DNA from 2 places in the Pseudomonas sp. GW821-FHT02H09 genome. Region 1 is predicted to be linked to the other one. Evidence: predicted binding sites of a transcription regulator. Region 1 holds the regulator's gene; the other holds the start of a gene.
What was found. Region 1 encodes FliA, which starts transcription of late flagellar genes. Its sites were predicted from a motif close to CTAAAGTTTNNNNNNNNNNNGCCGNTAA; they were not measured.

Region 1 (4,395 bases):
GGTCCGCTGTCGCGCGACCTGCTGGCACTGATTACTGAAATTGAAGAGCCACGTCAGGCCTGGCGCATGCTGTTGGCGCACCTGGCGCGGATGATCGCGACCCCCGAGATCGAGCCGCTGGAAGAGGGCGGGGTGATTGCCATGGTCGGTCCTGCCGGCATGGGCAAGACCACCACGCTGGCCAAGCTGGCGGCGCGTTATGTGCTCAAGTACGGCGCGCAGAACATCGCGCTGGTGAGCATGGACAGCTACCGTATCGGGGCCCAGGAACAGCTCAAGACCCTGGGGCGTATCCTCAATGTCTCCGTGACCCACGTCGACCCGGGCCAGTCCCTGGCGCAGGCGCTCGATCCGCTGTTGCGCAAGCGCGTCGTGTTGATCGATACCGCCGGCCTTCAGGCCAGCGACCCGGCGTTGCGCATGCAGCTGGAAAGCCTGGCCGGTCGCGGGATCAAGTCAAAGAATTATCTGGTGTTGGCAACAACCAGCCAGAAACAGGTACTAACCGCCGCTTATCACAGTTACAAACGCTGCGGGCTGGCAGGGTGCATCCTGACTAAACTGGATGAAACGGCAAGCCTGGGCGAAGTGTTGAGTCTGGCGATCAGTCACGAGTTACCCGTTGCTTATCTGACCGATGGGCCGCGGATTCCGGATGATCTGCATTTACCACGCCGCCATCAATTGGTCAGTCGCGCCGTGAGTGTGCAGATGCAGGAAGAACCCAGCGAAGAAGCCATGGCTGATATGTTCGCTGACCTCTACCACAGCCCGACCAAGCGGGTCGGCTAAGGTAATAACGAATAGATTGCAGTGAATCTACATCGATGGTCTGCCATGCATTGTTTCAGTGGTGAACGCGCAGCCAGTTATGTGGCCTCCGTCTAAGTAAGACAAGGTATAGAAAGAACATGGGCAGCATGCATCCCGTACAGGTGATTGCGGTGACCGGCGGCAAAGGTGGCGTCGGGAAGACTAACGTGTCAGTGAACTTGTCCCTGGCTCTAGCTGAGCTCGGCCGGCGCGTCATGCTGCTGGATGCCGATCTGGGGCTGGCGAACGTCGACGTTCTGTTGGGACTGACACCCAAACGCACTCTGGCCGATGTGGTCGAGGGGCGTTGTGAGTTGCGCGATGTACTGCTTCAGGGGCCAGGCGGCATTCGCATCGTCCCGGCAGCATCCGGTACGCAGAGCATGGTGCATCTGAGCCCGGCCCAACATGCCGGCCTGATCCAGGCCTTTAGCGATATCGGCGACAACCTCGACGTGCTGGTGATCGACACCGCCGCCGGTATTGGTGATTCGGTTGTCAGTTTTGTTCGCGCGGCCCAGGAAGTGCTGCTGGTGGTCTGCGACGAGCCGACCTCGATCACCGATGCCTATGCCCTGATCAAATTGCTCAATCGTGACCATGGCATGAACCGCTTCCGTGTGCTCGCCAACATGGCGCAGAGCCCGCAGGAAGGTCGCAATCTGTTCGCCAAGTTGACCAAGGTCACGGATCGCTTCCTGGACGTAGCCTTGCAGTACGTCGGTGCGGTTCCCTACGACGAGTGTGTGCGCAAGGCTGTGCAAAAGCAGCGTGCGGTCTATGAGGCCTTCCCTCGTTCGAAGTGCGCCCTGGCGTTCAAAGCCATTGCTCAGAAAGTCGATACCTGGCCGCTGCCTGCCAATCCACGCGGGCATCTGGAATTCTTCGTCGAGCGGCTGGTGCATCAAACGGCAGGGCCGGTGCTATGAGCGCCAGCGGGTACAACCTCTACAAGGCGTCGGCACGTGACAGCCAGTACGAGCTGATCGAGCGCTATGCGCCACTGGTCAAGCGTATTGCCTACCACTTGCTGGCACGCCTGCCAGCCAGTGTTCAGGTCGAGGATCTGATCCAGGCCGGGATGATCGGCTTGCTGGAAGTGTCGACCAAATACGACGCCAGCAAGGGCGCGAGTTTTGAGACTTATGCGGGGATCCGCATTCGTGGCGCGATGCTTGATGAAGTGCGTAAAGGTGACTGGGCTCCACGTTCGGTACACCGCAATACCCGGATGGTCAGTGACGCAATCCGCTCAATTGAAGCTAAAACCGGACGTGACGCTAAAGATCACGAGGTTGCGGCCGAACTCCAATTGAGTCTCGATGATTATTACGGGATTTTGAACGACACCTTGGGTAGTCGGTTGTTCAGCTTCGACGATCTGTTGCAGGACGGCGAGCATGAAGGGCTGCACGAGGATGGCGCGAGTGCTCATCTCGAGCCGTCGCGTGATCTGGAAGATGAACGCTTCCAGGCTGCGTTGGCGGACGCGATTGCCAATTTGCCGGAGCGTGAGCGACTGGTGTTGGCGCTGTACTACGACGAAGAGCTGAACCTCAAGGAAATCGGTGAGGTCCTGGGAGTCAGCGAATCGCGGGTCAGCCAGTTACACAGCCAGTGCGCGGCCCGTTTACGGGGGCGTTTGGGGGAGTGGCGAGCGCGCTGACAGGCAGTGTGGGGACACTGCGAACGAGGCTGGTATGGCGTAGCCGCACCGGTCACGGCCCGTTGTGCTCCATGCAACCGTTGAGTGTTACGCCGAATTGATTGAATGGCGCGTTCAGGTGCTGGGCGCGTTTTAAGACTGCTTGGAGGTCGAATTGGACAAGAACATGAAAATCCTCATCGTTGATGACTTCTCAACGATGCGGCGGATCATAAAAAACCTGTTGCGTGACCTTGGGTTCACCAACACGGTCGAGGCGGATGATGGTACTACCGCGATTCCGGTCCTCAACAGCGGGAGCATCGACTTTCTGGTAACGGACTGGAACATGCCCGGCATGACCGGTATCGACTTGCTGCGCCACGTGCGTGCCGATGAAAAGCTCAAGCACCTGCCGGTGTTGATGGTGACGGCCGAAGCCAAGCGCGAGCAAATCATCGAAGCCGCTCAGGCCGGCGTGAACGGCTATGTGGTCAAACCATTCACGGCTCAGGCGCTGAAAGAGAAGATCGAAAAAATCTTCGAGCGCATCGGTTGATATGCGGAGCCAGTCCGCCACGGGGGAGCTATGGAGCATAACGAATCTTCACTGGGCGATTTTGAATCGACCCTGAAAAAACATGCCAGCGAACTGGTCGAAAGCCTTGAAAAAGGTAAATTCGGCGACGCCGTGCAACTGATCCATGAGCTCAACCAGACCCGTGATCGCGGCCTGTACCAAGAGGTAGGCAAGCTCACCCGCGAGCTGCATAGCGCAATTGTCAATTTTCATATTGACCCGCACATGCCGCAAGCCGAGGAGGTTTCACAGATCACGGATGCCACTGAGCGCCTGTCCTATGTGGTCAGGCTGACCGAGGCTGCGGCCAACCGCACCATGGACCTGGTCGAGAACAGCACCCCGTTGGTCAATGGCCTGAGCACCGAGGCTCAGGCCTTGAGCGTGGACTGGGGACGGTTCATGCGTCGTGAAGTCGGTGCCGAGGAGTTCCGTGAACTGGCCCGGCGGGTAGACGGTTTCCTGACGCGTAGCGAGCAACAGACTCGTGTCGTGTCGAGCAATCTCAACGACATCCTGCTGGCTCAGGATTACCAGGACCTCACAGGCCAGGTGATCAAGCGCGTGACCCAATTGGTCACGGAAGTCGAAAGCAATCTGCTCAAACTCGTGTTGATGGCCAGTCACGTCGACCGGTTTGCGGGCATTGAACATGACCGCGAATCGATCCTCGCGGAAAAAGATCCGGAAAAACATCTGTCTCAGGGTGAAGGTCCGCAGATTCATGCCGATAAACGTGAAGACGTTATGTCCGGTCAGGACGATGTAGACGATTTGCTTTCCAGCCTTGGATTTTAGGCCGACTTATCAGGAGCACCCATACACATGAGCTTCGGCGCCGATGAAGAGATCCTTCAGGATTTCCTGGTTGAGGCCGGCGAGATTCTTGAGCAACTGTCCGAACAACTGGTTGAGCTTGAAAGCCGACCAGATGATGCGGACTTGCTCAACGCAATTTTTCGCGGTTTTCACACTGTAAAAGGGGGCGCCGGCTTCCTCCAGCTCAACGAGCTGGTGGAGTGCTGTCACATCGCCGAGAACGTCTTCGACATCCTGCGCAAGGGTGAGCGTCGGGTCGACTCGGAATTGATGGACGTGGTTCTGGAAGCGCTGGATGCCGTGAACGGTATGTTCACCCAAGTCCGCGAGCGCACCGCGATCACCGCTGCAACACCTGAATTATTGGCAGCGTTGGCGCGGCTGGCCGAGCCTGCCGCTGCCGATGTTGCACCGGCGGTTGAAGTGAGCGCCGAACCTGTCGTCGAGAGCGAATCGGGCGACATCACCGACAATGAGTTCGAACAGCTGCTCGATTCGCTCAATGCGGTCAAAGCCCAGGCAGAGACGCCTGCGGTGG
Region 2 (4,395 bases), on a different contig from region 1:
GCTCAGGGGCTTTACCCGCCTCACCTGCTTTCGGTGGACTGTCCTCAAACAGGTTCAGTCTCTCCCGAAGCTCATGGGCCGGCAGCGGCTGCTTGTCCGCCGGCAGAGCGTTCGGGTCGGCGGCCGCGCCTGGCACTTCACCTGGTGCGCCCTGCCCTGGTGTCGGCGCTGGCGCAGGCTCGGCACCTTGCTCGCCCTCGATGGCGCGCTGGGCTTTCTTGGTCAGCACGACGATATCGATCCGCCGGTTGACCGGATTGAACGGATGTTCACGGTCAAACAATGCCGACGAGGCGAAGCCCACCACCCTGGCCACTTGCGTATCTGGATAACCACCGGCAACCAGCGCCCGGCGCGCAGCGTTGGCACGGTTGGCCGACAGTTCCCAGTTACCAAAGTCGCCGGTGCCGGTGTAGGGTTTGGCATCGGTGTGACCGCTGACGCTGATCTTGTTCGGCACCGCTTTGATGGTGTCCGCCATGGCCAACAGGATGTCTTCGAAATACGGCTTCAGACGCGCACTGCCGGAGTCGAACATCGGCCGGTTCTCGGCGTCCATGATCTGGATGCGCAAACCGTCCGGGGTGATTTCGAAGAGAATCTGATCCTTGAATTTCTGCAGCTGCGGGCTCTCTTCAACCTTTTTCTGCAATTCTTGCAGCAGCAGCTCGAGACGTTCCTGCTCGACCTTTTCGGCCATATTTTCGACTTGATCGGTGTCGATGATGACCTTGTCCGGCTGCGGCTGCGACTTGACCTCTGGGTTGATGGTCTTTTCCGGCGCCAGCTGCGGCGAACCACCCAGGTCAATAATGAACGGCGTACCGCTCTCGGAAAAACCGATCGGGTCCTTGAAGTAACCGGCGATGGCGATCTTCTGTTCCGGGGTCGCCGTGGACAACAGCCACAACACCAGGAAGAACGCCATCATCGCCGTCGCGAAGTCTGCGAAGGCGATTTTCCAGGCGCCTCCGTGATGTCCGCCGGCGTAGCGCTTGACGCGCTTGATGATAATCGGTTGATTATTTTCCATGACTTAGCGACCGCGAACCGCTTGTTCCAGCTCTGCAAAGCTAGGACGGTGCGCCGGGTACAGAACCTTGCGCCCGAACTCCACTGCCAGCGACGGCGGCATGCCGGAGGCCGAAGCCACCAGTGAAGCCTTGATGGCCTCGTAGACGTTCAGTTCTTCCTTGGCGTCGTGGGCCAGCGAATGAGCCAGCGGGCCGAAGAAGCCGTAGGCCGCGAGAATACCGAAGAAGGTACCGACCAGCGCCGCACCGACGTGCATGCCGATAGCTTTCTGGTCACCTTCGCCGAGAGAGGCCATGGTCACCACGATACCCAATACCGCCGCGACGATACCGAAACCGGGCATGGCATCGGCGATACCGTTGACCGCGTGAGAAGGATGCTCCAGATCTTCTTTCAGACTGAACAATTCCATGTCGAACAAGCCTTCAAGCTCATGGGGGGCCATGTTGCCGGAGGACATGATGCGCAAGTAATCACAGATGTACGCGGTCATGCGTTGATCTTTGAGCACGGCCGGGTACTTGGCGAAGATCGGGCTGGCTGCTGCATCTTCGATGTCGCTTTCAATCGCCATCATGCCTTCGCGACGGCTCTTGTTGAGGATCTCGTAGATCAGGCCCAGCACCTCCAGATAGAAGGTGTGAGTGAAACGCGAACTGAACATCCTCAGGGCTTTCTTGAGGACGTGCAGCGTCATGTAACCGGGGTTGGCCTGGAGGAACGCACCGAAGGCTGCACCACCAATGATCACGACCTCGAAAGGCTGAATCAGGGCGGCAATTTTGCCGTGGGAGAGCACGTATCCGCCGAGCACGCTCGCGAATACGACAATGATGCCGATGATTTTAGCCATAGTAGGAGAGTACTTATTGAGTCGGGTTCAAGGTCATATTCGGAAGTTAATAAAACTCTTCTTCTACTTATCGGCAAAACTGCGCCAGACTATAGCCCGATAAGGCGAAAAGCCAGTTTGCCCCCTTCTGGGCGTGTTAATTGTGAATGATGATCGCGCCCAGCCATGATTAATGAAACGACAGTCCCAACTGCAAAACCCAAGACCCTCGAAGGCTGGATAAAGCTCCTCGACGCCGTGTCTTTGCCGGTGCCGCAAACCAGTCATGACCGGGTGTGCAAAGCCATCGCCGATAACCGCAGTTCGATGCGCGATATCGCCGAGCTCATGCAAGAAAGTCCCGCACTGGCCCTCAGCGTAATTCGCGAAGCCAACCGCCACACCCACGGAAACATGACCGAACCGGCCGAAAACCTTGAGATCGCGATCAATCGTCTCGGTTTGAAGCGCACCGAACAATTGCTCGCGCGCCTGCCAGCCTTGCCCCAGGAAGCAATCCCGATCGCCTTGCGGCAATTGCAACTGATCAGCCAGCACGCCACACAACAGGCCAACGGCCTGTTCGCCAGCCGCCTGGCGCGTCTGTGGCAAGACATCCATTGGGGCAGCTTGCTGTTCCTTTCGCCGCTCTGGCCATTGACGCTGACGCATCCGCAATTGCTGGAAGAGTGGGAGCTGAGGGTGATTCACAAGGGCGAGTCAGCGCGCAAGGTCGAACAGCAATTGTTCGGTGTGCGCCTGCTGGAATTGTGCCTGGCGCTTGTCGAAGTCTGGCGCTTGCCGGTCTGGGTTGCGCAGGGCTATCGCTTGTTGATCAACGAGCAGCGGGAATTGGTCAAGGTTCTGCACATCGCCCGTGACAGCGATCACCCTTTGCGTCAGCAACAGCGACTGGACGCCGACCCTGCCTTGCGCCGCTGGCTGAATCAGCCGGCCAACACCGTGCTGCTGGCCAACGGCCTGGCGCTGTCGGCTCAGCATGCCTGGGACAGTCCGCACAATATGCGCTGGCAGTACTTGACCGGCCTTTATCTGCAAGTACCGATGGACGAACTTCAGCAGCAACTGCACCAGCAAGCCGCACAGAGTGCACGCAACCATACAATGCCCGACCTCTGGCACCCGGCCCAAGCGTTGCTCTGGCCCTGGAACACGCGCCGCATTCATCGCGCCCTGCTCCCGGCAGCACCGCCCTCGGCCGAAGACCTGGTGATGTGGCGCAAACACTGCACGCAATTGCTGGTAGAGCCGAGCCGATTCAACAACGCGATGCACCTGATCACCTTGGCCCGCGATGCGCTGGTGGCCTGCGGGATGCGCCGGGTGATGCTGTTGATGGCGGACCGTAGCCTGAGTAGCCTGCGGGTCCATCAGATTGCCGGCCTGCCCGAAGAGTCGGCCGCTCTGAACCTGCAGGTCAGCCAAAGCTCCGTGCTGCAACGCCTGCTGGCAAAACCGGCACAAATTCGCCTGACACCGGCCAGCAACGCACAGTTTTCGGCACTGCTGCCCAACAGCCTGCGCAGCCAGTTCGGCGGCGAGCATCTATTGTTGCGCTCTCTGAGCAGTAACGGCCGGGTGGTGATGCTGTTGGTGGCCGACCAGGGCGGCGGCCCGTTCTCGGAAATCACTGTGCAGGCCTTCGGAAAAACCGCACTGTGCATCGAAAAGGCCCTGCACAGCTTTACCAACCGCGGTACCTGACGCTTGCGCTACAATCCTCCCTTTTTTGCTCTGGAGACCTCACATGCCTGATTTCTCTGGCTTGCCGTTGGTGATCGAACCCGGCGACCTGCTCACCCGCCTCGACGCCCGCGAACTGATCCTGGTCGACCTGACCAGCAGTGCCCGCTACGCAGAGGGACATATTCCCGGCGCACGCTTCGTCGATCCTAAACGTACTCAGCTTGGACAGGCGCCTGCGCCGGGCCTGTTGCCGACACAGGCCACTCTTGAAGCGTTGTTCGGTGAACTGGGACACAACCCCGATGCGGTCTACGTGGTCTATGACGACGAAGGCGGCGGTTGGGCCGGGCGCTTTATCTGGCTGCTGGATGTCATCGGCCACAGCCACTACCACTATGTCGACGGCGGCCTGCTGGCCTGGCTGACAGAAGGTTTGCCAATGTCGATCCAGGTCCCGGCTGCGGTGGGTGGCCCAGTCGCCCTGACCCTGCACGACGAACCCACCGCCACCCGCGAATACTTGCAAAGCCGTTTGGGCGCTGCCGACCTGGCGATCTGGGATGCGCGCGGCCCACTGGAATACTCCGGCGAAAAAGTCCTCGCGGCCAAAGGCGGGCATATCCCCGGCGCGGTCAATTTTGAATGGACGGCCGGCATGGATCAGGCGCGCAACCTGCGCATTCGCAAGGACATGCCGCAGATCCTCGAAAAACTCGGCATCACCAAAGACAAAGAAGTGATCACCCACTGCCAGACTCACCATCGCTCTGGCTTCACCTATCTGGTGGCCAAGGCGCTCGGTTATCCGCGAGTCAAAGGCT

Region 2: a site for FliA is predicted at 1,956-1,983, ahead of motA (flagellar motor stator protein MotA). Genes of this name have one in related genera too.

What each region holds. Positions count from the first base shown of each region.
Region 1 covers NZ_JBWKVA010000014.1:63,630-68,024, reverse strand. Annotated here, with positions in the region: gene flhF (flagellar biosynthesis GTPase FlhF) at 1-792, shown strand, start outside; gene fleN (flagellar synthesis regulator FleN) at 912-1,742, shown strand; gene fliA (RNA polymerase sigma factor FliA) at 1,739-2,479, shown strand; gene AC07VR_RS19190 (chemotaxis response regulator CheY) at 2,646-3,017, shown strand; gene AC07VR_RS19185 (protein phosphatase CheZ) at 3,048-3,836, shown strand; gene AC07VR_RS19180 (chemotaxis protein CheA) at 3,864-4,395, shown strand, end outside.
Region 2 covers NZ_JBWKVA010000032.1:67,336-71,730, reverse strand. Annotated here, with positions in the region: gene motB (flagellar motor protein MotB) at 1-1,033, opposite strand, end outside; gene motA (flagellar motor stator protein MotA) at 1,037-1,888, opposite strand; gene AC07VR_RS29860 (HDOD domain-containing protein) at 2,054-3,592, shown strand; gene rhdA (thiosulfate sulfurtransferase) at 3,636-4,395, shown strand, end outside.